4 regions of the Massilia sp. P2_C2 genome follow, and region 1 is predicted to be linked to each of the others. Evidence: predicted binding sites of a transcription regulator. Region 1 holds the regulator's gene; each other region holds the start of a gene.
The links. Region 1 encodes sigma-54, which starts transcription at its own class of promoters, with help from an activator protein. Its sites were predicted from a motif close to TGGCANGNAANCTGCTTT; they were not measured.
Positions count from the first base shown of each region.

Region 2: the regulator sigma-54 is predicted to act here: its motif matches at 5,060-5,077, upstream of AC1DYX_RS01905 (flavin monoamine oxidase family protein).
Region 3: the regulator sigma-54 is predicted to act here: its motif matches at 2,494-2,511, upstream of pqqA (pyrroloquinoline quinone precursor peptide PqqA).
Region 4: the regulator sigma-54 is predicted to act here: its motif matches at 2,423-2,440, upstream of AC1DYX_RS13015 (PEP-CTERM sorting domain-containing protein).

Region 1 covers NZ_JBFUDR010000245.1:239-7,434, reverse strand. Annotated here, with positions in the region: gene AC1DYX_RS23030 (KpsF/GutQ family sugar-phosphate isomerase) at 1-816, shown strand, start outside; gene AC1DYX_RS23025 (KdsC family phosphatase) at 816-1,349, shown strand; gene lptC (LPS export ABC transporter periplasmic protein LptC) at 1,360-1,962, shown strand; gene lptA (lipopolysaccharide transport periplasmic protein LptA) at 1,991-2,605, shown strand; gene lptB (LPS export ABC transporter ATP-binding protein) at 2,620-3,411, shown strand; gene AC1DYX_RS23005 (RNA polymerase factor sigma-54) at 3,414-4,919, shown strand; gene hpf (ribosome hibernation-promoting factor, HPF/YfiA family) at 4,985-5,344, shown strand; gene AC1DYX_RS22995 (enoyl-CoA hydratase/isomerase family protein) at 5,456-6,556, shown strand; gene AC1DYX_RS22990 (hypothetical protein) at 6,553-7,011, shown strand; gene AC1DYX_RS22985 (hypothetical protein) at 7,029-7,196, opposite strand, start outside.
Region 2 covers NZ_JBFUDR010000008.1:13,294-20,489, reverse strand. Annotated here, with positions in the region: gene AC1DYX_RS01920 (TonB-dependent receptor plug domain-containing protein) at 1-2,445, opposite strand, end outside; gene AC1DYX_RS01915 (RidA family protein) at 2,508-3,023, opposite strand; gene AC1DYX_RS01910 (c-type cytochrome) at 3,038-3,433, opposite strand; gene AC1DYX_RS01905 (flavin monoamine oxidase family protein) at 3,430-5,010, opposite strand; gene AC1DYX_RS01900 (hypothetical protein) at 5,394-6,158, opposite strand; gene AC1DYX_RS01895 (phasin family protein) at 6,339-6,890, shown strand; gene AC1DYX_RS01890 (acyltransferase family protein) at 6,900-7,196, opposite strand, start outside.
Region 3 covers NZ_JBFUDR010000217.1:3,676-10,871, reverse strand. Annotated here, with positions in the region: partial or broken gene AC1DYX_RS21715 (radical SAM protein) at 1-409, opposite strand, end outside; gene pqqD (pyrroloquinoline quinone biosynthesis peptide chaperone PqqD) at 419-682, opposite strand; gene pqqC (pyrroloquinoline-quinone synthase PqqC) at 693-1,400, opposite strand; gene pqqB (pyrroloquinoline quinone biosynthesis protein PqqB) at 1,397-2,308, opposite strand; gene pqqA (pyrroloquinoline quinone precursor peptide PqqA) at 2,357-2,431, opposite strand; gene AC1DYX_RS21690 (VOC family protein) at 2,627-3,010, shown strand; gene AC1DYX_RS21685 (RtcB family protein) at 3,114-4,502, opposite strand; gene moaC (cyclic pyranopterin monophosphate synthase MoaC) at 4,630-5,130, opposite strand; gene AC1DYX_RS21675 (M48 family metalloprotease) at 5,269-6,822, shown strand; gene AC1DYX_RS21670 (DUF2946 family protein) at 6,965-7,196, opposite strand, start outside.
Region 4 covers NZ_JBFUDR010000090.1:10,992-18,187, reverse strand. Annotated here, with positions in the region: gene AC1DYX_RS13025 (VanW family protein) at 1-1,308, shown strand, start outside; partial or broken gene AC1DYX_RS13020 (DUF885 family protein) at 1,612-1,719, shown strand; gene AC1DYX_RS13015 (PEP-CTERM sorting domain-containing protein) at 1,780-2,391, opposite strand; gene tatC (twin-arginine translocase subunit TatC) at 2,837-3,592, opposite strand; gene tatB (Sec-independent protein translocase protein TatB) at 3,629-4,141, opposite strand; gene tatA (Sec-independent protein translocase subunit TatA) at 4,164-4,400, opposite strand; gene AC1DYX_RS12995 (histidine triad nucleotide-binding protein) at 4,621-4,995, opposite strand; gene AC1DYX_RS12990 (phosphoribosyl-ATP diphosphatase) at 5,014-5,355, opposite strand; gene hisI (phosphoribosyl-AMP cyclohydrolase) at 5,352-5,786, opposite strand; gene hisF (imidazole glycerol phosphate synthase subunit HisF) at 5,811-6,572, opposite strand; gene hisA (1-(5-phosphoribosyl)-5-[(5-phosphoribosylamino)methylideneamino]imidazole-4-carboxamide isomerase) at 6,637-7,196, opposite strand, start outside.

The DNA.
Region 1 (7,196 bases):
AAGTCGGGCCACATCGGCCGCAAGATCGCGGCGACCTTGGCCTCGACCGGCACCCCCGCGTTGTTCCTGCACCCGGCCGAGGCCGCGCACGGCGACCTGGGCATGGTGACCCCGCAGGACGTATTGATCGCGATCTCGTATTCCGGCGAAAGCAGCGAACTGGCCGTCGTGATCCCGGCCGTCAAGCGCATGGGCGTGCCCGTGATCGCGATGACCGGCAAGCCCGAGTCGCGCCTGGCGACCGTGGCCGACGTGCACCTGGACGTGTCCGTCGAGAAGGAAGCCTGCCCGCTGAACCTGGCGCCCACCGCCAGCACCACCGCGACGCTCGCGCTGGGCGATGCGCTGGCCGTCGCGCTGCTCGAGCTGCGCGGCTTCAAGTCGGACGATTTCGCGCGCTCGCACCCGGGCGGCGCGCTGGGCCGGCGCCTGCTGACCCACGTGCGCGACGTGATGCGCAGCGGCGCCGCGGTGCCGACGGTGAAACCGGGCGCGCTGCTCACGGAAGCCCTGCTGGAAATCTCGCAGAAGGGCATGGGCATGACGGCCATCGTCGACGATGCCGGCCGGCCGGTCGGCGTGTTTACGGATGGCGACCTGCGCCGCCTGATCGAGAAGGTCCAGGATTTCAGCAAGCTCGTGATTCGCGACGTCATGCACCCGAATCCGCGCCGCGTGCACCCGGAACAGCTGGCGGTGGATGCCGTCGCCGTGATGGAAGAATTCCGCATCAACCAGATGCTCGTCACCGACGCCGACGACGTACTGGTCGGCGCCCTGCACATCCACGACCTCACGCGCGCCAAGGTGATCTGATGGTGACTCCGCTGGCACACATGGAGCGCGCAGCGCGCGTAAAAGTCATGATTTTCGACGTCGACGGCGTCCTCACCGACGGCAGCCTGACCTATGGCCCGGACGGCGAAGTCACGAAGACGTTCTACGTGCTGGACGGCCTCGGCATCCAGCTGCTGAACCGCACGGGCGTGCAGACCGCGATCATCAGCGCACGCACGTCGCCGATCGTCATCAAACGCGCGGCCGACCTGGGCATCACCCACGTGTTCCAGGGCCAGCACGACAAGCGCCTCGCGTTCGCCGAGCTGCTGGATAAAACGGGGGTGACGGCCGCGGAGTGCGGCTATATCGGCGACGACGTGATCGACCTGCCGCTGTTTACGCGCGTGGGTTTTGCGGTGACGGTGCCGAGCGGCCATCCGGAAGTGCAGTACCGCGCTCATTACGTGACGAAGAACCCGGGCGGCCGCGGCGCCGTGCGCGAAGTGTGCGACATGGTGATGCGTGCCCAGGGTACCTACGAACAGGCGCTTGCGCCTTACTTCGCCTAGAAGAGAAGACATGGCCTCCGCAAGCTACAAGCGTACCGCGCACCGCTGGCGCCTGCTGGCCCTGATGCTGACCGCCGTGTTCTGCGCGTTCGGCAGCTTCTGGCTCGTGCAGGTGCTGCAGGGCGAAGAGAATGCACCGGGCGCCAGTGCGGGCAACGAGCCGGACTACATCATCGACAACTTCAGCTGGGTGCGCATGTCGGAGACCGGCAAGCCGCGCTACGTGATCTCGGGCGAACGCCTGACGCACCATCCGGCCGACAATACGGCCCTCGTCGACAAGCCCGTCGTGCACAGCCTCACCGTCGAGCACCCGCCCATGACGATGACGGCCGAGCGTGCGCTGGTCAGCCAGAACCAGAACCAGATCGACCTGACCGGCAACGTCGACATCCAGCGCCCCGCCGGCGCGAAGTCGGAGCCGCTGCGGATCCGTACGGAAGCGTTGACGGTGCTGCCGGACGAGGACATCGTCAAGACCGACAAGGCGATCGAGATGCAGCTGGGCGCGTCGTCCGTGACCGGCATCGGCATGCTCGCCAATAACGCCACGCAGCAGGTGCACCTGGGCGGACGCGGCCAGATCATCTATCCGCCGCGCGCCCCGCGCTGACGCGTACCTAACAACAAGGACGAGATCCATGAAAAAACACCTTGCCGTCGCCATCCTGTCGTTCGCCTCGCTCTCCGCCTGGGCCGAGCGCGCCGACTCGCTCAAGCAGGCCGTCATCAACTTCGACACGCTGGACGTGGACGAGGTGAACCAGGTCCGCATCCTGACGGGCAACGTCGTGCTCACGCGCGGCACCCTCACCCTGAAGTCGGACAAGGCCGTGCTGAAGGAATCGCCGGAAGGCTATATGAGCGTCACGCTGACGGCCAACCCGGGCAAGACGGCCAGCTTTCGCCAGAAGCGCGACGGCGGCCCGGACCTGTGGGTCGAGGGCCAGGCCGAGCGCATCGAATACGACGAGCGCACGGAAATCGTGAAACTGTTCTCGAAGGCCATCGTGCGGCAGCTGGAGAACGGCCGCCTGGCGAACGAGGTCGATGGCGCCTACATCGCCTACGACAACCGCACCGAAGTCGCGAACGTGCGCAATGACGTCAGCGGCCAGAGCAAGCCGGGCCAGGGCCGCAACACGCTGATCATCGCGCCGCGCCGCACGACGGCGGCGCCGGCAGCGGGCGGCCCTGCGGCCGCCCTCCCTGCGGCTGCCGGCGCCCCTGCCGCCGCCCCGGCGGGCAAGCAATGACGGAGGCACGCGTGATGGAACAACGCACGATGGAAGCAGGCATGCTGACGGCACCGGCCGCATGCGGCGGCAGCACGCTCGTCGTCAAGGGGCTGCAGAAGAGCTACGGCAAGCGCCTCGTGGTGCGCGACGTGTCGCTGCAGGTCGCGTGCGGCGAAGTGGTCGGGCTGCTGGGGCCGAACGGCGCCGGCAAGACGACGTCGTTCTACATGATCGTGGGCCTGGTGCCGTCGGACGCCGGCAGCATCGACATCAACGGCACCGACATCACGAGCCTGCCGATCCACCGGCGCGCGCTCCTTGGCCTGTCGTACCTGCCGCAGGAAGCGTCGGTGTTCCGCAAGCTGACGGTGGAAGAAAACATCCGCGCCGTGCTGGAACTGCAGCGCGAGAACGGCAAGCCCCTGACCAAGACGCGCATCGCCGAACGCCTCGACGAGCTGCTGACCGAGCTGCAGATCGAGAAGCTGCGCGAGAACCCCGCGCTGTCGCTGTCCGGCGGCGAGCGCCGCCGCGTGGAGATCGCGCGCGCGCTGGCGACCGATCCGCGCTTCGTGCTGCTGGACGAACCGTTCGCCGGCGTGGATCCGATTGCCGTGATCGAGATCCAGCGCATCGTGCGTTTCCTGAAGGAGCGCGGCATCGGTGTGCTGATCACGGACCATAACGTGCGCGAGACGCTGGGCATCTGCGATCGCGCCTACATCATCAACCAGGGCGCGGTGCTGGCCTCCGGCCGTCCCGACGACATCATCGCCAACGAGTCGGTGCGCCGCGTCTACCTGGGCGAACACTTCCGAATGTAGTCATGAAACAGACGCTGCAACTCAAGACTTCACAGCACCTCGCGCTGACGCCGCAGCTCCAGCAGTCGATCCGGCTGCTGCAACTGTCGACACTGGAATTGCACCAGGAAATCGAGCAGGTGCTGGGCGAGAACCCGCTGCTCGAGCGGCTCGACGATCCGCTCGACCGTTCCGTACGCCTGCTGGCCGACGGCGCCATCAACAGCGCACCCGCGTCTTCGCAGGGCGAGGCGCCCGCGTCTTCGCAGAGTTCAGGCGAAGAGGGCGGCGGTGCTGCCACCTCCGAGAACGGCAATGGCGAGAACGGTGGCGACGGCGGCGCAGAGACCGGCGGCGAAGGCGGCGATGCCGACTGGGGCGAATCCGGCCGCAGCGGCAGCGGCAACGGCGGCGAGGACGAGGATGGCCGCCCGCAACTGGAAGCGAGCCCCGTCACGCTGCGCGAGCTCCTGATGGAACAGGCACGCCTGACGTGCTGCGGCGCGCGCGATTGCGCACTCGTGGAACTGGTCGTCGACGCACTGGACGACAATGGCTATCTGGAGGAATCGCTGGACGAGATCCATGCGCGCCTGCCGGAAGAACTCGACATCGAGTTCGAGGAATTGCGCACGGCCTTGGCCCTCGTGCAAAGCATGGACCCGCCCGGCGTGGGCGCGCGCAGCGCGGCCGAGTGCCTGGCCCTGCAGATCCGGCGCATGCCCGGCGTGCCGCTCGTCACGCGGCGCATGGCGCTGACCATCGTCGAAAAATACCTCACGTGGTTCGCGCAGCGCGAGTTCAACAAGCTCAAGAAGGCGCTCGACTGCGACGACGAAGACCTGCGCGAAGCCCAGGCCGTGATCCGCCAGTGCAATCCGCATCCGGGCGCGGCGTTCGCGTCGGACGTGTCGGACTTCGTCGTGCCCGACGTGATCGTGCGCCGCGCCAAGGATGGCTGGAGCGTGCAGCTGAACCCGGAAGTGATGCCGCGCCTGCGCGTGAACAGCCTGTATGCCTCGCTGCTCAAGCAGGGGAAATCGGACACGCAGTTGAACGCACAGTTGCAGGAAGCCAAGTGGCTCATCAAGAACATGCGCCAGCGCTTCGACACAATCTTGCGCGTGGCACAAGCCATCGTGGATCGCCAGCGTAACTTTTTTTCCCACGGCGCAGTCGCGATGCGGCCCCTTGTTTTACGTGAGATAGCTGATACACTAGGTCTACACGAGAGCACAATTTCTCGAGTCACAACTCAGAAATACATGCTGACCCCGCACGGCATGTTTGAGTTGAAGTATTTCTTCGGGAGTCACGTTGCCACCGAGGCGGGAGGCGAAGCTTCTTCGACGGCAATACGGGCCCTCATCGTACAATTGACAGGAGCAGAAGACCCCAAGAATCCTTTATCCGACAGCAAGATCGCGGAGATGCTAGGGGAACAGGGAATGGTTATCGCGCGGCGCACGGTCGCGAAATACCGTGAGGCGCTGAAGATCCCACCCGTCAGTCTCCGCAAATCCTTGTAACACCACACTGCCGCGTTGCGCTGGATGCGCGCACGTCATGGCAGGGTATCTTCAAAGGAGTGTGTATGAATCTCACTATCAGCGGACATCATCTCGATGTAACTCCAGCCATCCGAGAATACGTACAGAACAAGCTCGAACGCATTACCCGCCATTTCGATCAAGTGATCGATTCCCATGTCATCCTCTGCATTGACAATCTCACCGAGAAAGAAAAACGCCAGAAAGCCGAGATCAACCTGAGGCTCGCAGGCAAGATCGTCCATGTCGCCAGCGCTGCGCACGACCTGTATGCCGCCATCGACATGCTGATGGATCGCCTCGATCGCCAGGTCGTCAAGTACAAGCAGATGCTCAAGGATCATGACAACGCGTCCATCAAACGCATGTCCGAAGGAGGAGAGGAAGCTGCCGCCGCGGCGTGATGCCACGCTGACGCAGCACCAGGAAACGAAGGGCGCATCGGCGCCCTTTTCGTATTTTTGGGCCCGCCACGCGCGTTACAATGCGGTCTCATTATTCAAACAACAAGAGACATGACCGACTACGTTCAAACGCGCGTCGCCAACCGCACCGGCATCATCACCCTCGACCGCCCCAAGGCGCTGAACTCGTTGTCGCTGGACATGGTCCGCGTGCTCACGGCAACACTGCTTGCCTGGCGTGACGATGCGGGCATCGACGCCGTCTGCATCGGGAGCACGAGCGCAAAGGCCTTGTGCGCCGGCGGCGACATCCGGTTCTTCCACCAGGCCGGCAGCGCCACGCCGCAGACGGGCAGCCCGCTGCTGGACGATTTCTTCACCGAGGAATACGCCCTCAACCACCTGATCCACTTTTATCCGAAGCCGTACATCGCGCTGATGGATGGCGTCGTGATGGGCGGCGGCATGGGCATTGCGCAGGGCGGGCCTGGCTGCGGCCTGCGCATCGTGACGGAACGCTCGAAGATCGCCATGCCCGAGGTGAACATCGGCCTGTTCCCGGACGTCGGCGGCAGCCACTTCCTGTCGCACGCGCCGGGCCGCGTGGGCCATTACCTCGGCGTGACGGGGGCGACGATCGGCGCGGCAGACGCCATCTACGCGGGCCTGGCCGACGTGTTCGTGCCGGCCGCGCAGCTGGACGCGCTGCAGGCGCTGGTCGGGGCGACGCCGGGCGCTCGACTCCCTGATGCGATCCGCGCGTTCGCGGCGCCGTTTGCTGCCGATGCGGGCGGCGGGGAATTGGCCGCGCAGCGCACAGCCATCGACCGCCATTTCGGCGCCGATTCCGTCGCGGCCGTGATGGCTTCGCTGGAATCCGACGCGAGCCCGTTCGCGCAACAGACGCTGGCCACGATGCGCCAGCGCTCGCCGCTGATGATGTGCGTGACGCGCGAGATGCTCGTGCGCGGAGAGGAGCTCGGCGTGGCCGACTGCCTGCGCATGGAACGGGCGCTCGTGCGTCGCACGTTCGAGCATGGCGAGGTGATCGAAGGCGTGCGCGCGCTCGTGATCGACAAGGACAATGCGCCGCGCTGGACGCCGCCTCTGCTGTCCGACGTCACCCCGGAGATGGTGGCCGCGTTCTTCGCGCCCGTGTGGCCGGGGCACGCGCATCCGCTGCGCGATCTGCGCGACGCAAGCGGCGCATGATCGGGCTGCGGTTCGAATCCGCGCTCGCCGCCGATCAGCCCGCAGTATGGGCGTGGGCAACGTCGGTCGAGGGCATTGCCGACGAGATGGCGCCGCTGCTGCGCATGACCTTCCCGAGGGAGATGAAATGCCTGCCCGGCGGCGCCTTCGTGCCGGGCCAGCGGTTGTGCCGCAGTTGGCCCCTGCTGCTGCGCGTGCTGCCCGTCGACTGGAGCGACCTGCCCCTCGTCGAAATCGAGCCGGGCCGGCGCTTCCTGGAACGTTCTCCGATGCTGTCGATGGCGTATTGGCAGCACGAGCGCACGGTCATGGCGGCGGGGCAGGGGACGGTGGTCGTCGACTGCCTGACGTTCCGGCCGCGGCGCGCTCTGCCGCGCGTGCTCGTGCGCGCGTGCGTGGCGCTGTTCTTCCGGCATCGCCATGCGCGCTTGCGGCGGCGGTTTGGCGTGGCGTGAGTCGCCGACCGAGCCCTTTATTTATGTTCCTGCTTCATTTGTGACTTCTCTTCCATCGTTGGCTGATTTGATTTGACGGCAGCGCGCCTGGCGCGTTCGGCGCGTATGCGTGCCCGTTTGGCTTCGGCCGCTTGTGCCTTGGCCTCTTCCGCCGCTTTTTTCGCTACCTCAGCCGATTCATGTGC
Region 2 (7,196 bases), on a different contig from region 1:
GTTGATGCCGAACGGCGCGAACGACGGATACACGGTAACGGCCGCGTTGTCCAGGTTCGCGCGCTGCTCGGCGAGCAGGCCCGCATTGACGTGGTCCGGGTACTGGTTGAACAGGTTGTTCGCACCCGCCGACAGCGTCCATGCCTTCGTGAACTGGTAGCTGACTTCCAGGTCGGTGATCGCAGCCGGCTTGACTTCCGTCTTGTAGTACGTGGCGCCGTCCGACGACTGCAGTTCCGACGACTTGCCGTAGAACGCTTCGCGTGCACTGATCGTCCACGCGCCCGATTTCCACAGCGCGCCCAGGTTCACGCGCACGCGCGGCGAGGCCGTCTCCAGGTCCGAGATCGCCGTGGCGTCCAGCAGCGTCTGCGGCTGCAGCTGCGCGGGCGCCTGGTTGACCTTGATGACGTCGACCTTGTTCCAGTTGGCCGCCAGCGACCAGTCGACCTTGCCCCAGCCGCCATAGTTGCTGTTCAGCGTCGCGACGAATTCCAGGCCGCGCGAGCGCGTGTTGACGGCGTTCGAGAAGATGTTGATGCCGGTCTGGACGACGGTCGGGTCGAGCGCGTTGCCGTTGGCGAGGATGGCGGCCGTGACGGCCGGCGAATTCACCGCGCCGCCGGAGCCGTACAGCGAACCGGACCCGACGATGCGGTCGCGGATCGTGATCTGGTAGGCGTCCAGCGTGACGGACGCGCTCGTGGACGGATTGATGACGATGCCGGCGCTGATGTTGGTCGACGCTTCCGGCCGCAGCCCGTCGACGCCGACCAGCTTCGCGCCCGGGGAGTTCGGCGCCAGCTGCACGAACGCGCTGCGCGGCGACACGTTGGTGGCGGAATAGTATTCCTCGGCCAGCGTGGGCGCGCGGAAGCCGTTCGAATACGTGGCGCGCAGGCCGACGACCGGGGAAAAGTCGTAGCGGGTCGTCAGCTTGCCGACCTTCGCCTTGCCGAAGTCGCTGAAGTGCTCGTAGCGGGCAGCCAGGTCGACGGTCCATCCCGCCACCGGCTGGCCCGACACGTCCACGTACGCGGCCTTGTTCGTGCGGCTGTGCGAGCCGGCGTCCGTCAGCGAAAAGCCGGGGAACGATTGCGCGCCTTCCTTGTAGCGCGAGGCCGGATCGCCGGCGCCGATCTCGTACTCGTCGCGGCGGTGCTCGAGGCCGATGGCGACGTTCAGCGGCGTGGACCAGCCCACGGCGAACTCGTGGTTCAGGTCGAAGTTGTTCGTCCATTGGCTGGCGACGAACTTGCCGGCGTAGAAATCGAGCGGCGTCGCGCCCGTGTCCGCGAACAACGACACGTTGCCCGAGTGCGCGACGCCCAGCTTCGCCTCGTCGCGGCCGTAGGTGCTCGACAGGTCCCAGTTCCAGTTGCCCGCCAGCTTGCCCTTGATGCCGGCCGTGTACGCGTAGTCGTTTTCCTTGAACGTCTCCTGCGGCGAGAAGCCGAGCGGGTAGATGGCCGGCAGACGGCTCGGCATGCGGTAGTTCTCGAACGCGGCCGCCTTCTTGTGGCCGTACGTGGCGAAGCCGTACAGCGTGAGGTCGGGCGTGAGGTCGGCGCCGAAGTTGGCGGCAACGATGTGCTGGCGGTATTGCGCGTCGCCGGAGATGTGGTTCACGTTCGGGTAGCCCGGTGCATCCTTCAGCTGCGGCATTGCGGCCAGGTTGCCCGGATCGGTGACGCGCGGGTCGATGCCGCCGCGGTCGGAAAAGCCGTGGTACTTCGTCTCCACCGTCAGGCTGAGGAATGCGTCCGTGAACGGGGCCAGGCCGAGGTTGGCGCTGGCATCGCCCGTGTGGCCGCCGCCGTCGCCATAACCGCCCCCGTTGACGTTGCCGGTGAGGCTGCGGTAGTTCGACTTGAGGATGATGTTGACCACGCCCGCGATGGCATCCGTGCCGTACTGCGCGGCGGCGCCGTCCTGCAGCACCTCGATGTGGTCGATGGCGGCGACGGGGATGTAGTTCAGGTCCGCCGCGGCGCCGCCCTGGTAGGGCCCGCCCAGCACGGACAGGTTCGAGGTGCCGTGGCGGCGCTTGCCGTTGACGAGGACGAGGGTATTGTTCGGCGACAGGCCGCGCAGGCGCGCCGACAGCGTCATGTTGGCCATGTCGCTGCCGAAGGCCTGGGCGGTCAGCGACGGCAGGTTCTGCGCCAGCGCCTGGATCAGGTCCGGCTGGCCCGTGCGCTGCAGCGACGTCGTGTCCAGCACCTGGATCGGCGATGCGCTGTTCTCGGCTTTCAGTCCCGTGACGCGCGTGCCGGTGACGATCACGACACCGGTGTTGAGCGGGCCTGCTTCGGCGGCCGCCGCCGCCGGCGCAGCGGCGGCGGCGGGCGCGTCGGCCGGCTTGTCGTCGTCGGCGGCATGGGCGCCGAGACCGCAGGACAGGACACCGGCGGCGACGCCGGCATGGAGGATGGCCTTGTGCATATGAATCCCTTATCTGAACTATGTTTTGGAAGTGAATGTCTCCGCGGGTTGAGCTGCCCCGATTATTTTTTTGCGGCCACGACCTCGATCTCGACGAGCCAGCCGGGATTCGACAGGCCGGCCACCTGGACGACGGCGCGCGCCGGCAGGTTCGGCTGGCTGCCGCCGAAATACTGCGTATAACCCTCCATGAAGCCGGCGACGTCGGCGCGGCCGTTGCGTGCCGGATCGCCGACGAGGAAGACCTGCATCTTGACGACGTCGCCCATGGCCAGGCCCATGCCTTGCAGGATCTCCTTGATTTTCGCGAGCACGCCGGCGGTCTGCGTCTTCGTGTCGCCGAACGCGGCGGGCGAATTCGGATCGGCCGCCTTGTCGACCGTGGGCGGCACCTGGCCGCTGATGAAGTGCAGGGTCGTCCCCGGCGGCAGCGTGACGGCCTGCGCGATCGGGAAGTCGGAGTTGGGGATTTTGTGGCGCACGATCGCAGGCGCTGCCGATGCGGTCAAAGGCAGGGTACAAGCGAGGGCGCAGGCGAGCGCGAGGGCGGCGGTGTGGCGGCTCATTGTCGTTTTCATGGGACTCCGATAGGTCAGTGTTTGTTGCCGAAACGGCTGTGCGATGCGGGCGCCACGCCGAGGGCGGCGCGCGTGCTGCCGACGTCCTGCCCGGACACGGGCGGCGCGCTGTTGCCCCAGCTGGACCGGACGTAGGTCAGCACCTGGGCGATCTCGTCGTCGTCGAGGCTCCCGGAAAAGTCCGGCATGCCGCCGCGGCCCTTCAGCAGCACGGTGGTCACGTCGCCCGGGGCGCCCTGCACGAAGGCGTTGCCGGCGAGGGCGGGAAAGGCGCCGGGGATGCCGCGGCCGGTGGGCTGGTGGCAGGCGGCGCAGTTCTTTGCGAACAGGCTCTTGCCGTCCATCGTGTCGGCGTGGGACAGGCCGGCGCACGCCGCGAGCGCGGCGGCGAATACGTGTTTGATGCTCATGCGCTTGCCTTCCCGTGGAGTCGTTCGATCTGCTGCCAGGCCGATTCGATGGCACCGGCCTGCCAGCCCGTCAGGTAGCTCAGGTGCTCGCCCGCGAGCAGCACGCGGCCTTCGCCCTCCAGCAGCACCGGATAGGCCTTCTGGCGGCTCGCGTCGTCCCATTCGGCCCAGCCGCCCAGGTTGTACTGGACGCGGTGCCAGGCCACCGAGAACGCGTTCTCGAATGCGGCGCGATAGGGCGGGAAGATCTTCTCGCCCGCGCTCACGGCGAACTCGGCGCGTTCGCCAGGCGTGAGGGCGCTGACTTCGATGGCGTCGATCGCATAGTGGTAGTAGCCGAGCAGCACGCCTTTCTTCGACTGCCAGCCGGACGACGGCAGCGAGATCGTGTTGATGCCTTTCAGGTCGGTGAGCACGTGGCCGCCGTAGATGTGGTCGTCCTCTTCCCAGAAGCGGCGCTTCATCTGCAGGCCGATCTTGCCGACCGGCGCATACGACACGGCCTTCAGCGCGCCCTTGAACCCGTCCGAGAAATCGGCGTCGATGGTGCGCAGCACGGACAGCGGTATCGTGCACAGGCAGTAATCGGCCGTCACGTGCGTCACGTTGCCGCTCTTCGTGTCCTTGACGGTGACCGTGACCTTGTCGGGCGACTGGCGGATCGCCTGTACCTCGGCGCCATGGCGGATCGTGCGGCCCAGGCGCTGCGCGAAGCCCCACGCGATCCTGTCCATGCCGCCGACGGGCTGGAACATCGTCGCGTGCATGGGAAATTCCTGCACGGCGCTGTAGACCTTGCCCACCTTCGATGCCAGCAGCTCGCGGAATCCGAGCGGGTCGGCCAGCCGGCCCGGCCTGAGGCCCGCGCCGGGCGGGTCGGCATAGCCCGCGCCGTTGCGGCCGCGGTACATGAGGTCCTGCGTCGACAGCGCGCCCTCGTGCGCCAGGTAGTCGAGCAGCAGGTGCTGGTCGTCGGCCGTCAGTTCGGTATCGAGCTGTTTCGCCTGCACGGACTTGGCCAGCAGTTCCGCCACGTGGCCGCGCATGTCGGCCTTGATCTGCTCGGGACGCAGGCGCTGCTTCGAGAACGGCCCGGCATCCTCCATGTAGACCCAGGCGTGGTCGTTGTCGTTGACCATCACTTCAAGCGGAATGCCGAACTGCTTCGTGTAGTACAGCGTCGACTGGTGGTCGAGCGGAATGCGCCATGGGCCGTGGTTGATGTACAGGCCGTCGTCGAAGCGGCACGTCTGCGCCTCGCCACCCAGCTCATGCAGCGTGAAACCCTTGCGCGCCGTCTGGCAGCGCCCGCCCGCGAAGGGCCGTGCCTCCAGTACCTCGACCTGGTAGCCCAGCTTGCCGAGTTCCCAGGCCGCCGTCATGCCGGCCAGGCCCGCGCCGAGAACGACGATTTTCTTGCCCTTGCCGCTGCCGGACAGCGCGGGCGGGGCGTTCACCCGCGAGGCGATGCCCATGCCCCAGGCATTCAGCGTGTTCAGCAGCAACGCCGAGCCGCCGATTCCCGCTGCCCGGTAGAGAAATTCGCGTCGCGTCAGCGATCGTGTCAAACGTTTCATCCGCACCCTCTTGTGGTTATTGCAGGAACCTTCTTCGGTCACTTGAGTTTCAGCAATAGCCGTGCCAGCGACGTGCGGTTAATAGAACAAATCTACGTTAAAAATAAAGTCTGTTTCCACGAAGGGCAAACGTAAGATTGGGGTAAGCGGGAATTCCAAAATAAAGTTCGTTTCGCGCTGATGCCTCCCGGGTTGGGCATGCGGACCGCGCGACGTGCCATACAAACTTTATTTTTTGCCGATCAAACTTTGTTTTCGAGGTCGGGCAAGGCGCATCCCGGCGACGTGCGCATCAGGCGGGGAAGGTGGGGAAGGTGGGAAAGACGGCGTCCCGGCCCGTCATGATGCACTGCACCATGCCGGGTCGGGATGCACTGGATTGGCTAGGGCAGCCGCGCGGACTGCACCGCTGCAGTGTTGCGCCGGCGTCCCTGGACGGGGGGGCCATCCTTGTCCAGCCAGTAGCTGAACTGGCCGAAGCTGGGCAGGTCGGCCGCCGGGCGGCCGCGGTAGAAATCCTGCAGCATCTGCTGGTACGCGGCACGGCGCGAGAAGTCGGGATGCGTGGCCGCATAGCGCGCGACGGCCACACGGAAGATGGCGCGCATCTCGGCATCGGTGTTCAGGCCCGGATGCTCACCCGACTTGCGCGGGCGGCCCCGCTTGACGCCTTCGCTGGCGCCGCGTGTCTTGCCGCGCGCGCCGGAATTGCCGTAGTCGGGGAGAAGGGCGGCGACGGTCTGGCCGCGTTCCCAGAAGCGGCGCAGGTAGCGCAGCACGCTCGGCCGCGACACGCCATGCGCGCGTGCGCAGGCGGCCACCATCGCGGCCCGCTCGCGCGGCTGGTACAGCGCGGGCACCTGTGCCTGCAGGCCCTGGATGACGTCCCAGGCTTTGGCCTGCATGTCGAGGTATTTCTGCGGCAACGGCGCGGGCGGCACGGGCGCCGCGAACGGGTCGTCCTGCAACAACCTTGCGCGCCGGGTCAGCACGTCATCGGCCAGCACCTGCAGCGCCACAGTGCGCGGCTGGCTGTGCTGCAGGCCGAGTTCGAAGGTAAACGCCAGGGAACGGTCGGGCGCGATCCACAGGATGCGGATCGTGCGCACCGGGTTCGCATACTGGATCACATCGTTTGGTAGAAACATGGGCAGCTCCCGGACGAATTCAGGAACTTGTACCCATGCAAGTATCGCGCCACCTCAGTCCGACAAGCCCGACACGATTAGCCCAGATCAAAGGAGTCCCGCCCCGCCCCTTTAGTCTGTGAGCTCCGTTCCGCGGCGGATGCGGCGGCACGTCAACCCAATCTTTTTTGTGAGGCAAACATGTATCCGTTTCCACAAACCATCGCCCCGGCAGTGCGCACCCATATCGATGCCCAGACGGCATTCATGAACGACATGTCGAAGTCGCTGTTCAGTTCATTCCAGCAGATGTGCGACCTGAACATCCGGCTGGTGCAGACGATGCTGGAAGAAACGACGCTGGCCGGCAAGCAGGTGTTGAGCGCGGACCGCCAGTCCGAACTGCTGAGCGCCGCCACGTCGCGCACCCAGCCCGCGGCCGACAAGCTGCGGGCCTACCAGCAGCACATCGCGCGCCTGGCGGCCGATGCCCAGGTCGAGCTGGCCCGCGTGACGGAACAGCATGTCCAGAACACGACCCGCACCGCGCGCGCCCTGGCCGACGAGGTGGCGCGCGACGCCAGTGAGCAGACGGAGCGCGGCCTGCGTGCCCAGCAGGAAACCGTGCGCCAGTTCAGTGACCCGTTCATGCGGCCGGGCGACAGCGGCGCGCAGCCGGGGCAGATGCCGATGGGCCAGCAGTCGTCCGGCCAGCAACAGGGTAGCCAGCAGCAGCGGGCCAGCACGCACTGAAGGCGGCGCTCATGCCGGCTTCGGGCCGGCCAGGCCGGCGGTCGTCGTTGCGGCCGGGGTGGCAGCCCGCATACGCGGTCCGAGGCCGAACAGTGGACGCAGCAACGGTATCCGGCGCACGATCTCGAAGCCGCCGAAGCTGAGCACCGTCACCAGCACGACGAGCAGCAGCGCTTCGAGGCCGGGCGGACGGTGCAGGGGCTCGAGCGCATGGGCCAGCACGACGATCAGCGTCTGGTGCAGGATGTACACCGGGAACACGGCCTCGGTCAGGTAGCGCCGGGCCGGGCCGTCGCGATCCAGGTG
Region 3 (7,196 bases), on a different contig from region 1:
ATGTTTTCGTGCTCGACAGGAAATCGTTCATTTCCCGTGTCGAGTCCTGGAACGACAACTGGATATGGTCCAGCCCCAAGTCCTTCATGCGTGCGAGGCGCGCCTCCGTCAGGCCGATGCCGGACGTGATCAGATTCGTGTAGAACCCCAGCCGGCGGCCTTCGCCGACCAGGTCTTCCAGATCATCGCGCAGCAGCGGCTCGCCGCCCGAGAAACCGAGCTGGGCCGCGCCGAGCCGGCGCGCCTGCCGCATGACGTCGAACCATTGTTCAGTCGTCAGTTCGGTACGGTCGTTGGCATAGCCGACCGGGTTGTAGCAGAACGGGCAGTGCAACGGGCAGCGATACGTCAGTTCGGCCAGCAGCCAGAGCGGCGGAGCGATGTTCGGCATGAAAGTCGGGGCGTTCATGGTGGCACCTCAGTTGACCCAGCCGCGTTCGCCGGCGACGCGCAGGAATGCTTCGATGTCGCCGCGCAGGCCGCCGCACTGGAACGCCTGCTCGAGTTCGTCGACGATGGCGGTCACGCTGCGGCGACCGTCGCAGCGCTTGAGGATCTCGGCCGCGCTCTGGCTCAGCTTGACCATACCTTCGGGATACAGGAGCACATACAGGCCTTGTGCTTCTTCCCACTGCATGCGGAAGAGGCGCGACAGCGCGGGTTGGTCGGAAATCGTGTGCATGGCGGACCTCTCACGGATAGGCTTTTTCGATGGCGTCAAGCATCGCCCACAGGATGTCGAGCTTGAACTGCAGGATGTCGAGCGCGCGCTCCTGCCGGGTGCGGGAGGTGAAGTGATCCAGCGTCACCTGCAGGCCGTGTTCGACGTCACGCTCGGCCAGCGAGATCCGGCTGCGGAAGTAATCCAGTCCTGCGGGATCGATCCAGCGGTAGTGCGTGGGCCACGTGGCGAGCCGGTCCTTGTGGATCTGCGGCGCGAACATCTCCGTCAGCGACGAGCAGACGGCTTCCTGCCACGGCGCATGGCGCGCAAAATTGACGTAGGCGTCGACGGCAAAGCGCACGCCGGGCACCACGTGGCGTTGCGACCAGAGCGCATCGCGCGTGAGCCCGACCGCTTCGCCGAGCCGCACCCACGCTTCGATGCCGCCGGCGCTGCCGCCTTCGTAGTCGTCCCAGCCGTCATGGTCGAGGATGCGGCGTACCCAGCGGCGCCGGGTCTCGCGGTCCGGACAATTGGCGAGAATGGCGCCATCCTTTTGCGGAATATTGACCTGGTAATAGAACCGGTTGGCGACCCAGCCGCGGATCTGGTCGGCGCTCAGCAGGCCGTCGTGCATCCTGACGTTGAACGGATGGTGGATGTGGTAGCCGGCACCCCGTGCGCGCAATTGCGCTTCGAATTCGGTGCGGCTCCAGGCGGTGTCCGTGGTGCTCATAGCGAAATCTCCATGCCGTCGAATGCCACCTCGATGCCGTGGCGCGCGAGCAGCGCGCGTTGTTCGGAGTCGTCGTCCAGGATCGGATTCGTGTTGTTGATGTGGATGAGTACCTTGCGCCGCGCTTTGACGCCGTCGAGCACGGCGATCATGCCGCCTTCGCCCGCCTGCGGCAGGTGCCCCATGTCGGCCGCCGTCTTGTGCGACAGCCCCAGTTCGATCATCTCGTCCGCACGCCAGAACGTGCCGTCGACGAGCACGCAGTCCGCCTTGCGCAGCGCGGCCTCGACGTGCGGCTCGATCGCGCCGAGTCCCGGCGCATAGAACACCGACTTGCCGCTGGTAGCGTCTTCGATCAGCAGGCCGATGTTGTCGCCCAGGTGCGGATCGTTGCGGTGGTCGGAATACGGTGGCGCCTTGCTGGTCAGCGCCAGCGGCGTGAAGCGGATGCCATCGATGCCCGGCACGTGCACGCCGCCATCCAGCGGCAATGCATGCCAATCGACGCCGCAATAGTGGGACAGCACGCGCGCGAGCGGCAGTCCGTCGTTGAGTTCGCGCCAGACCTGCGCCGTGCAGTACAAGGGCAGTTGTCTCCCCTCGCGCAGCATCAGGAGGCCGGTGACGTGGTCGACCTGGGCATCCATCAGCATGACGGCGGCGATGCCGGAATCGCGCCGGGCGCGCGCCGGCTGCAGCGCGGGCGTGGCGCGGATCTGCGTGAGGATGTCCGGCGAGGCATTGATCAACACCCAGTCCGTCCCGTTGGCGGACACGGCGATCGAGGACTGCGTGCGCGCCGTCGCGCGCAGGGTGCCGTTGCGCACGCCGGCGCACTGACGGCAGTTGCAATTCCATTGCGGGAAGCCGCCTCCCGCCGCCGAGCCTAATACGACGATGTTCATGATGGTCCCCCGTCAGCCCGCGGCGGCTTTGCGCGCCGCCGCGGGACTGCGTCAGCGGTTTGCGATATACATCGTGATTTCAAAACCAAAACGCCAGTCGGTGAATTCAGGCTTGCTCCAGGTCATGGTTGTCTCCTTGATCGGTGAGGTAGTTGGGCGCCACGCGTCGCCGCGCAGTCACGGAGGAATCCGCAATATCCATGCCATATGTCTGCGTGCCGGAAGAGACAAATCTGGTGTGTCAAAGCGGAACATTCGTATTGCAAGTCGATACATCTGTGCCAGAATTGTTCAGCTACATAGACCAATAACGGAGGGATCATGGAGACTCGATACAAACCGGATGGCTATAACGCGGTGTCGCCCTACCTGCTCGTCAAGGATGTGCGCGCCATGCTCGATTTCCTGGCGCACGCGTTCGGCGCAACCGAACTGCGGCGCCAGCCCGACGCCGACGGTGCGATCCGGCACGCGGAGGTCCGGATCGGCGATTCGGTGCTGATGATGGGATCCCGGCCGGGGGCCGACCTGATCTCATCGGTGCACGTGTATGTCGAGGATGTCGACAAGGTGTATGCGAGGGCGCTGGACCATGGCGCGACCAGCCTGTCCGAACCGCGCGACCAGCCGTATGGGGACARGTCGGCGGGTGTGCAGGATGCGCAGGGGAATTATTGGTGGATTGGGACGCGGTTGAACGATTGACGGTTCACGGTGCCGGTCCCTTTGAAGATACCGCTTCGCGGCCTTGCACATGGCGTAAATCGTAAAAGAGCCGACCTGCAAGGCAGCGAGCGCTTTTATTATTTCATGCCTTGAACGTCAGCCACGGCTTCATCCGCACTACGGCCTCGATCAGGTGCGCCTGTTCCTGAGCGGCGAGCACGGGACCGATCGGCTTGTAGGCGGCTGGTGCTTCCTCGACCCGGCGCTCGTCGCGCAGCGTTACGCATTGCCAGTTGCCGTCCGACGGCGCACCGGCCATGCGCCTGAGCTGTTGGCGCCTCACGCTGCGGCCAGCGCCATGGCTGCACGACCATAGCCACTCCGGGTTCCCCAGCCCACGCGCCAGGTAGGAGGCGTCGCCCATCGAGCCCGGGATGAGTGCCAGATCGTCAAGCCGGGCCGGTGTGGCGCCCTTGCGGTGGATGTTCATGCCCTGTTCCGGCAACACCACGTTATGCGGCACGTCGACCACCAGACGCGAATCGCCGCCGGCCAGTTCGCTCACTTCCTTGCGCACCAGTTCGGCCAGCACCACGCGGTTGGCCCACGCATAGCGCGCGGCGGTGCCCATGGCGGTCAGGTACTCATGGGCGAGGGGGCCGCTCAGGCCATACAAACCGCTTTTGGGATGCTTGATGCCGGCAGGCCATGCGGCGCGCGCGCGGTCCATCCAGCGCTGGCCGACGAAGAAGCCGACATCGCGGCTGCCCGAGTGGATCATCACGACCACGTCGCCCACTGCCAGCCCGGCGGTATAGGCCGCGTGGCGGTTGAACACCTCGTCGACGACCTGCAGTTCCACAAAATGGTTGCCGGCGCCGGGCGTGCCGAGGCTGGGATCGCGGATGGTCTCGCGCGTGCCCACCAGCGCGTCCGGAGCGTAGCGCGAATGACCGCCAAAATCCGCCAGGCTGACGCAATCCGCCAGCTCGCCGGCGAGGCGGTCGCGGTCCACGGCGGCCCACAATCCATCGGCCCGCAAGGAATCGATGAAGCCGGCAGGCCCATCGTCGAACAGGGCGCGGAAGGCGGCGCTGCGCACCGGCACGTCGCGGCCATTGTCCAGCAATACACGGGTCAGCCGCTTTACCAGCGCCTGCTTGATCGGTTCCACTGCGGCTTTCTTCAGGCCGGTGGTTACCAGCCGCATGCCACAGTTGATGTCGGTGCCGATCGCGGCGGGAATCACGAAGTCGGCGTCGGTGGCGACCACGCTGCCGACCGGTGCGATGGAGCCCGGGTGGAAGTCGGGTGTCGCGCAGGCGCGGCAGACGCCGTGGTGGCTGTCCGGCGAACGCACCGAGGCAAAGTCGAGCAACTGGCGTACGGCTTTCTGCTCGAGCGGCAAGGTGGCCGGCAGCAGGATTTGAGCACTAGCGTGCTCGTTGGTAATACGGTAGATGCCGTCCGTATAGTCGACGGCGATACCTTCACGGCGGAAGGCTTTGGCAAGACGGGAAAAATTCGACATGGCTGCGTGCAAAGTAGGCGACAAGTCGCGCCGGCTATCAGAGATCGCCGGAACGGTGGCCCTTCGTGCAGCAGCATTCAGGAAGGAAGGCGCAAATTATTGCACGGTTAACAAATCGATAGCAAGTTCAGATTCCAGCCGTCCAATCCCCGCTCTTCCCACCGTGCTTTTCCAGCACCCGCACATTGGTCATGACCATCCCGCGATCCGCCGCCTTGCACATGTCATAAATGGTCAGCAGACCCACCTGCACCGAAGTCAGCGCCTCCATCTCCACGCCAGTCTTGCCATAGGTCTCCACCTGCGCCCGACAATGCACACTGTTATTCGCCGCATCGATCTCGAAATCGACGGCGACCCTGGTGATGGCCAGCGGATGGCACAGCGGAATCAGATCGCTCGTGCGCTTGGCGGCCATGATCGCGGCGATGCGGGCCACGCCCAGCACGTCGCCTTTCTTGGCCGACCCCGAGCGGACCAGCTCCAGCGTCGCCGGCTGCATGCGGATCGTGCCGGCGGCGACGGCGACGCGGTGGGTGGCGTCCTTGGCGCCGACGTCGACCATGTGGGCCTGGCCGGTGGCGTCGAAGTGGGTCAGGGGGCTGGCGTCGGCGGCGGAAGTTGTCATGTTGGCGTGAACAAGGAGTAACAAAATAATGCCCGGCGGTTTCAACAGCCGGGAAGCAGGTATCATAGCATCGTGAAACCTAACCCGATTTCAGCAATGTTGCAGCTTTCACCAAGGCGGCCGTGGCGCCGTCTCGCTATGGCCGTCAGCCTGGCCGTAGCGACCGCCGCCGCCCTGGCCGCGCCCACCGTTCCCGTCCTGCACGGCAGTGCCGACACGACCGGTTTGCCGACGCTCGGCGATACCGCACGTTCCGACCTGTCGCCCGTGATGGAGCGCAAGCTGGGCGAAGAGATCATGAACGATATCCGGCGTGATCGCGATTACCTGGACGACGACGCGGTCCTCGAATTCCTGAACAACTTCGGCGAGAACCTCGTGTCGTTCGCGCCCGGCGCGCGCGGCGAGATGAATGCCGATTTCTTCTTCTTCGCCGTGCGCGACCCGATGATCAATGCATTCGCGCTGCCCGGCGGCTTCATCGGTGTGCACTCGCAGCTGCTGTTGTCGGCCCAGAACGAGTCGGAGCTGGCATCCGTGCTGTCGCACGAGATCGGGCACGTGCAGCAGCGCCACATCGCACGCATGATCGGGCAGCAGAAGCAGGATGCGCTGCTGCCGCTCGCCGCGCTGCTGCTGGCGGCGCTCGTCGGCAAGGCCGGCGGCGGCGCTGATGCGGCGATGGGCGTCATGATGGGCGGGCAGGGCCTCGCGATCCAGCGCCAGCTGAATTTCAGCCGCGATGCCGAGCGGGAGGCGGACCGCGTCGGCTTCCAGACGATGCGCGCGGCCGGCTACGACACGTCGGGCATGGTGGGGTTCTTCAAGCGCCTGCAGAGCACGACGCGCGTGTATGGCGAGGCGCCGGCCTGGCTCAGCAGCCACCCGCTGACGGGCGAGCGCATCGCCGATATCCAGTCGCGCATCCGCGACAATCCCAAGCCGATCCGCATCCGGCCGGACAGCATCGAATTCCACCTCGTGCGTGCCCGCGTGCGCGTGCTGCAGGACGAGAGCCAGAAAGGCCGCGAGGAAGCCAGGTCCACGTTCGAAAGCCAGCTGGCCCAGCCGAACACGCAGCAGCAGACGGCCGCCATGTACGGTCTCTCTTGCCTCGCGCTGAAGCAGGGCGACCTCAAAACGGCGCAGAGCTGGCTCGACAAGGCGAAGGCGTCGACGAAGCCGCGGCCCGGCGTGTTTTCGAGCGAGCGCAGCGGCACGGACGGCAGCGCCATGTTCGCCGCCCTCGGCACCGAGATCAAGCTGGCGCCGGGACAGCCGCCGGAGGTCATCCACCAGGCCGTGCAGGAGGCGGACGCCGCGTTCCAGAAATTCCCGCTGTCGCGCATGCTGGCACGCCAGTACGCCGACGCGCTGGTCGCGGACGGCCAGCTGGACAAGGCGGCCCAGTTCCTGCGCGACCAGGTGCAGCAATACCGCGAAGAGCCCAAGCTCTACGATCAATTGGCCAAGACCTATGCGGCCCAGGGCAAGATCGCCCTGCAGCACATGGCGCTGGCCGAATCGTATGTGCTGACGGGCGCGCTGCCGGCGGCCGTCGACCAGCTGAATCTCGCGCGCAAGGCGAAGGATGTGTCGTTCTACGACCAGGCCGTCATCGATGCGCGCGAACGGGAGCTGAACGAGCGCCAGAAGGACGAGAAGAAAGAGAAGAAGGATAAGGACCGCTGAGTAGGGTGGGCACCCCTGTGCCCACGCGTAACGCCGACAAACCGCATGCGCAAGCTGGCCCACCTGTGCTTTGGTGTTGTGCACACAGGCAGGCCATATGACCCAAATTACGCCATGTGAGGCTTGACGGGCGAGACGGTATCTACTGGTCCGGCCGGCGCACGAAGCCGAAGCGGCCGGGCACGTCGTCCGCCGCCAGCCGTCCGACGGCAATGCTGCGCTCCTGCCAGCGCAGGGCCAGTTCGCCCGCGCCGCCTTCCAGCCATGCCATCACGTCCTCGATCGCGGCGGGCCGTCCATCCAGTTCGAACGCCTGCAGCAGTTGCGCCGCGTCGCGGTCGTCCACCTGCGCCACCACCTGTCCGGCCCGCAGC
Region 4 (7,196 bases), on a different contig from region 1:
TTGTACCAGGCTGCGCTCGACGCCAGACTCGATATCGTCGAACGCCACGCGCACTCGCGCGTCATCCCGGGATCAGCGGCACAGAGCGGGCGCGACGCTACCGTGTTCTGGAATTATGTCGACCTGCGTTTCAGGTCCACCGAACCGTTTGGGATCTCAGCCCGAATCGAAGATGGGCAGTTGCATGTGCGAATCCTCAAGCATATTCCCCGTACGGTGCCGGCGCCGAGGCTCGCTTCCATCGTCTTCGCGCCGAAGATGCCTGTACCGCGCAGCTGCCACAGCTGCGGCCAGACGGCATGCTTTCGCCATGCGGCAGCGAGGCCGACGACTGCGATGCACCGGACAGCCTTCATGGTCGATGCGCTGTGGCCGGAATTCGATACCTGGATCGCGGCCCATAAGGGGCCTCGCGATACGCTCATGCTGCCCTTGGATGGCCTTCGGCACGGCCGACCGCAGTACGCCTGGAGCACGGACGGTTTCGGGAAGGTGGCAACTTTCCCCATACTGGCACTGTGGCGCTCATTGGTGTCGCGTCGCTTGTCGAGCCAGGGAGCGGCACGCCAGATGTCGGCGCTGGCGTTCCGGAAGCGGCTGGCACACCGCTACGTGGACTCGCTCAGCTACCTCGACGAACATGTGGTGGTTGTACAAGACTTGCTGCCTTACGTGTGGGAGACGGGCGCGCTGCAAGGGCGAACCTTCGACGTCCTGATGACAGGACCTACTCTTTCTGAACTGCACACGGTGCTCGACGATGCCTATGCTCGCCACCCCGAGAGCGCGACGCTGGGCGATTTTCGGGCGCCAGTTGGGCTGGCGGCAAGCGAGATGCAGGCTTTGCAAAAAGCACGGCAGATTCTCACCCCGCATTCCAACGTGGCCGGCGGATTTGCACAGACAGTCCGGCTTCCTTGGGCGCGGCGAGTCTCAGCTCGCGCATCGCCGGGGCGACGTATCGTGTTCCCGGCGCCTACGCTGGGCCGCAAGGGCGCATACGAGTTACGCGCCTGTGCGCGCGAATTGGGGCTGCCCGTTACCTTGATGGGACCTGTGCTGGAGTCGCGCAACTTCTGGGAAGGCGTGGAGGTGCAGATGGGGACGATGGTCGACGCCGCTGTCCTGGTGCTGCCTGCATGGGTCGAAGTCCGGCCCACAACACTACTGGCGGCGCTCGATGCAGGGCTTGCCGTCATTGCAACGCCGGCCTGTGGCTTGCCGCCCCAGCCGAACCTGACCATCGTCCCCGCAGGGGATGTCGCCGCACTCATTGATGCGCTACGGCCATACGCATCAAGAAGTTAAGCCTTAGGAACGTCCGATTCGGGCTAAGTCGAACGGCCGAGATCGGCCCGCGCTCAGCAGGTCTACTGGGATAGGCTCTAAGTGATCTCGGTAAGGCTTTATCACGTTCGCTAAGTGTGCTCTTCGTGCCTCAGTTCACGTCGCGCATCCGAAAAAACATTTGCGGCCAGTCTGCTATGATCGGATCCGCACTGAGCTGTTCGCCGCGAATAGACGAACAGCCAGGAGGGCATATCAAGCAAGATCAGGCATATTCCGGCGGCGTGACGATGGCGGCGACCACGAGCCGCTTTTCGTGCGCGCGAGCGCCGCAAGCAGCAGCTGGGCGACCGCTTCGACCTGAAGGCATTCCACGACCAGTTCCTGAGCTACGGGAACGCGCCCGTCAGGATCATCGGGCAGTTGACGTAGTAATCCCGGCACTGCCCGCGAGGTCCCGCCTGCGCGGGGGACCTCATCGCTACTCTTTCGTCACGCCTGCCTGGCGCGCTTGCGCAGGCGGCCGATCAGGCCCAGGCCAGCGCCGACGAGCGCCAGACTGCCAGGTTCCGGCACGGAGGCTGGCGAATTGGGCGGGAGAAAAACGGTCACATCGGAATCCGGATTTTCCAGGTAGGACAGCAGGCTTGGCGCGATCGTTCCCACGGTCACGGTGCCTGACAGGATCTGGTGTGTCACCGTCGCCGACGGATCCGACGAATTCAGGTCCATATACGTCTCAAACGAACTGGGAGCCACCGAGAATGTACCGGGCACCGGACCTGCGGCAAAGGCCAGACCGAGCGTCGTATTGTAGTAGCCATTATTGCTCGACGTGGCAATAAACCCCGTCGGCTGACCTGGCACATATTGCAATACGTGAGTGATCGTTGAATCGACGTCGGGTATGAATTGGTTCGACAAGGTACTCAGTTGGTACCAGACGATCCCGCCCGACACCGAGTCTTGCACGAACAAACCCGAGAAGCCCGTGTACGGGGTGTCCGCATAAGTCACGTTCGAAATATCGTACTGCACCAACGCCGCCGAGGCGGACAGTGAAAACGCGCTGGCYGCAGCCAGCATGACCAGTTTTTTGAACACAGTGACTCCCTGTTATGGTGGAAATGGCTTTTAAGCAACATTTATGCCACTAAAAAAAACGACAGAGAATCAAAGTGATAGATCTCCCAACCATGGCAGTTTGGGCAACACTGTAATATTTCCTGACAAGAACTTGCCGATCGAATAGTTTCTTGTCGCGGCCGTGCGAACCTTGGGCTCGACGCATGACAGCCGCGCCGCGTGACCAATCTGTACCGGTCGCTGAGCTACGGGAATGCGGCTCAGGTCGCGCCCGTCATGGCCAGGAGGCCCGTGAGCGCGGGCACGCACGCGAGGATGGCGGTGGCGATTTGCAGCGGGCGTCGGTTCATCGTCGGCACTCTCTTTGTTTTCGCCGATTCTAGCGAAAAGCGTGCCGAGATTCTCGTGAAATCCAACTGAAGACAAAAACGCGGAACCGGCGGCCCGGACCGGCCGCCGTGAATCAGGCGTGTTCCTGCGGCGCCTGCGTYGCGCGCACGAAGATCGGTGCCGCCAGCAGGCCCAGTTCGAACAGCAGCCACATCGGGATGGCCAGCGCCAGCTGGCTGACGACGTCCGGCGGCGTGACGATGGCGGCGATCACGAAGGCGCCGACGATGGCGTAYGGGCGGATCGAGCGCAGCTTCTCGACGCTGACGATGCCCATCCGGACGAGGATCACGACGACCACCGGCACCTCGAACGTGGCGCCGAATGCGAGGCACATGGACATCACGAAATCGAGGTAGTTCTCGATGTCCGGCATCACGGCGATGGAGTTCGGCGCGAAGTTGCCGATGAAGTGGAACACGCGGCCGAACACGAAGAAATAGCAGAACGCCACGCCGCCGATGAACAGCAGGGATGACGAGATCACGAGCGGCAGCACGAGCCGCTTCTCGTGCGCGTACAAGCCGGGCGCGACGAATGCCCAGACTTGATAAAACACCCACGGCAGCGCGAGGATGAAGGCGATCAGCAGGGTCACCTTCATCGGCACGAGGAACGGCGCGACGACGCCGGTGGCGATCATCTTGGAGCCGGCCGGCAGCGCGGCCAGCATCGGCGCGGCCAGGAAATCGTAGATTCGCGCGGCGCCGGGCCACAACATCAGCACGATGCACGCGAGGACGATGCCGTACGTCGCCTTGATCAGGCGGTCGCGCAGCTCGACCAGGTGGGAGATGAAGGTTTCTTCGCCCGCGGTTTCTTCAGTCATGTGGCGCAAGGGTATGGTGCCCGTAGGCGACCATCGTCAGAAAAATGTGGTGTTGGAGGTGGTGCCGCCGGGACGGAACTTGCGCACCCGCGCGGCGCCGGACAGCACATGCTGGCGCGTGCCCTGGCGGTTCTTGTACCAGGCCGGCACGCTCGAGGTCTTCGCCAGCTTCTTGCGGCGGAAGTCGCGCGCCTTGCGCTCGATGTCGTCCGGGGTGGCCGTCGTCGTGGGCATGACGGCCGTGTCGCCGCGCCAGGCGGACCCGACCTCGTCCATGTGGGTCGAGACGGTGTTCTCGACCTCGGACTTGAACGTCTCGACCTCGGACTGGAAGCTCTGCGCGCTGTCCTGGATATCCTTGTGCAGGTTGCGCAATTCTTCCATCTCGATCTCGCGCGAGACCTCGGATTTTACCTGGTGCAGGTAGCGCTGGGCGCGGCCGTACAGGGTGCCGGCCATGCGCGCCACCTTGGGCAGTTTTTCCGGGCCAATCACGACCAGCGCCACCGCGCCGATGATGGCGAGCTTGCTAAGACCGAGATCGATCATGGATGGTGCAGCTCAACTGCGATCAGTGACGGGTCTTTTCACGGGCGTCGACGTCGATGGTCGACTTGTCGGCAACCTGCTGCGGTGCCGGCGGCACCTGGCCGGTCGAGGACTTCTCTTCCTCGCCCTTCACGCCGTCCTTGAAACCCTTGACGGCCTTGCCCAGGTCCGAGCCCGCATTACGCAGCTTGCCCGTGCCGAACACGACCACCACAACCACCAGCACGATCAGCCAGTGCCAGATACTCATCGAACCCATTGTTTTCTCCTTGTCGGGCAACAGCCCGATCTGCGTAAGCCTAAAGCTACGCCAGTATAAGCCATGCAGGGCAAGAATGCCCTTTTTCCTTCGGGAAAAAGCCCGTCTTCCCTGGTAGGGTGGACGGCTCTGCCGTCCACGCGTTCGACTACCGGTAGAGCTGCCAAGACGTTTGCTCTGGTTGGACGCGTGGACGGGGAACCCGTCCACCCTACCGGTGTTACGTACCGAGGCCGCGCCACGGACGCGGGCCGCCGTACACGTGCAGGTGCAGGTGATACACCTCCTGGCCGCCGTCCGGACCGACGTTGAACAGCGCCTTGTAGCCGCCGCTGCGCCGGCCGTCCGCGCCGGTTTTCACCGCGATGCCATGCTCGGCCGCCAGCTTCGGCGCCAGCGCCAGCATCTTGCCCAGCACGGGCGCGTGTGCATCCGTGCAATCGGACAACGTATCGACGTGCAGTTTCGGGATCACCAGCAGGTGGACGGGCGCGGCCGGGTTGATGTCCTTGAACGCGAGCAGCTCGTCGTCCTCGTACACCACGCTGGCCGGAATCTGCTTGGCGGCAATCTTGCAGAAGATGCAATTGTCCATATTCTCTCCAGGTCTTGTTCAGTCTTTCGGGCGCGACGCTTTTTCCTCGATGCCGGAAATGCCTTCGCGCCGCGCCAGTTCGTCCAGCACCTGTTGCGGCGTGAGGCCGAACTGCGCCAGCAGGACGATCGAATGGAACCACAGGTCGGCGGTCTCGTACAGCAGCTTCGAAGGATCGGCCCCGGCGCGCACGTCCTTGGCGGCCATCACGGTCTCGACGGCTTCCTCGCCGATCTTTTTCAGGATGGCGTCGTCGCCCTTGGCGAACAGCTTGGCCACGTACGAGGCCGTCGGGTCGCCGCCATTGGCCGGCTTGCGCGATTCGATCACGGCCGACAGGCGTTCCAGTTGCGTGCTCATTTCGTTTTCTTCGGGTTGGAGTAGATGGTATCGGGGTCCTGCAGCACGGGCTCGACGCTGTTCCAGTCGCCATTGTCGAACTTCTGGAAGAAGCAGGAATGGCGGCCGGTATGGCAGGCGATGCCGCCGGCCTGCTCGACCTTCAGCAGCACCACGTCTTCGTCGCAGTCGAGGCGGATTTCCAGCACTTTCTGCACGTGGCCGGACTCTTCGCCCTTGTGCCACAGCTTCTTGCGCGAGCGGCTCCAGTACACGGCTTCGCCAAGCTCCACGGTCTTGGCCAGAGCTTCGCGGTTCATCCAGGCGAACATCAGGATGTCGCCTGAGCCGGCTTCCTGGGCGATCACCGGCACGAGGCCGTGCTCGTCCCACTGGATTTTCTTGAGCCAGGGCTGGCCCGGGATCGTCGGGGGTGTGGTCGGGGTCACCATGGTGTCGTCAGGTAGTCTTGTGAATCAGTCGAGGCGCATCGGGATGCCGCGGTCCGCCATGAAGCGCTTGGCCTCAAAGACCGTGTGCTGCCCGTAGTGGAAGATGCTGGCGGCCAGTACCGCGTCGGCATGCCCTTCCAGCACGCCGTCGGCCAGGTCCTTCAGGCCGCCCACGCCGCCCGAGGCGATCACGGGGATGCCGACGGCGTCCGAGACGGCGCGCGTCAGGCCCAGGTCGAAGCCGGATTTCGTCCCATCGCGGTCCATGCTGGTCAACAGCAGTTCGCCGGCGCCGAGGCTTTCCATCTTGCGGGCCCATTCGACGGCATCGAGGCCGGTCGGGTTGCGGCCGCCGTGGGTGAACACTTCCCACTTGCCGGGCGCGACCTGCTTGGCGTCGATGGCGACGACGATGCACTGGGCGCCGTGCTTCTGCGAGGCGTCGTACACGAGCTGCGGGTTGGTCACGGCCGAGGTGTTCATCGACACCTTGTCCGCGCCCGCGTTCAGCAGCCGGCGCACGTCCTCGACCTTGCGCACGCCGCCGCCCACGGTCAGCGGAATGAACACGGTCGATGCCACCGCCTCGATGATCGGCAGGATCAGGTCGCGGCCGTCGGAGGACGCCGTGATGTCGAGGAAGGTGATCTCGTCGGCGCCCTGCTCGTTGTAGCGGCGCGCGATCTCGACGGGGTCGCCGGCATCGCGCAGTTCGGTGAAGTTGACGCCCTTGACCACGCGGCCGCCGGTGACGTCCAGGCAAGGGATGATGCGTTTTGCAAGCATAGGAGTATTTGCGATAGTCATCCGTCGCCGCCACGCGGGCAGCGACGGATCCGGACGCGGGCGGTTACGCCTGCGCGCCCTCGGTGAGTTCGTCCGCGCGTTCCTGCGCGCTGGTCAGGTCGAGCGTGCCTTCGTAGATCGAACGGCCGCAGATCACGCCTTCGATGCCCTCGTCCTGTACGGCGCACAGGGCTTCCACGTCGGCCAGGTTGTGCAGGCCGCCCGAGGCGATGATCGGGATCCTGACGGCCTGCGCCAGGCGCACGGTCGCTTCGATGTTCACGCCGCCCATCATGCCGTCGCGGCCGATGTCGGTGTAGATGATCGACTCCACGCCATAGCCTTCGAATTTCTGGGCCAGGTCGATGACTTCGTGGCCGGACATCTTGCTCCAGCCGTCGGTCGCGACCTTGCCGTCCTTGGCGTCCAGGCCGACGATGATGCTGCCGGGGAAGGCGCCGCAGGCGTCGTGCAGGAAGCCCGGATTCTTGACGGCGGCCGTGCCGACGATGATGTAGGTGATGCCGTCATCCAGGTAGCGCTCGATGGTGTCCAGGTCGCGGATGCCGCCACCCAGCTGGACCGGGATCTCGTCCAGGTCGTTGTCCTGGGCGTAGTCCTGCA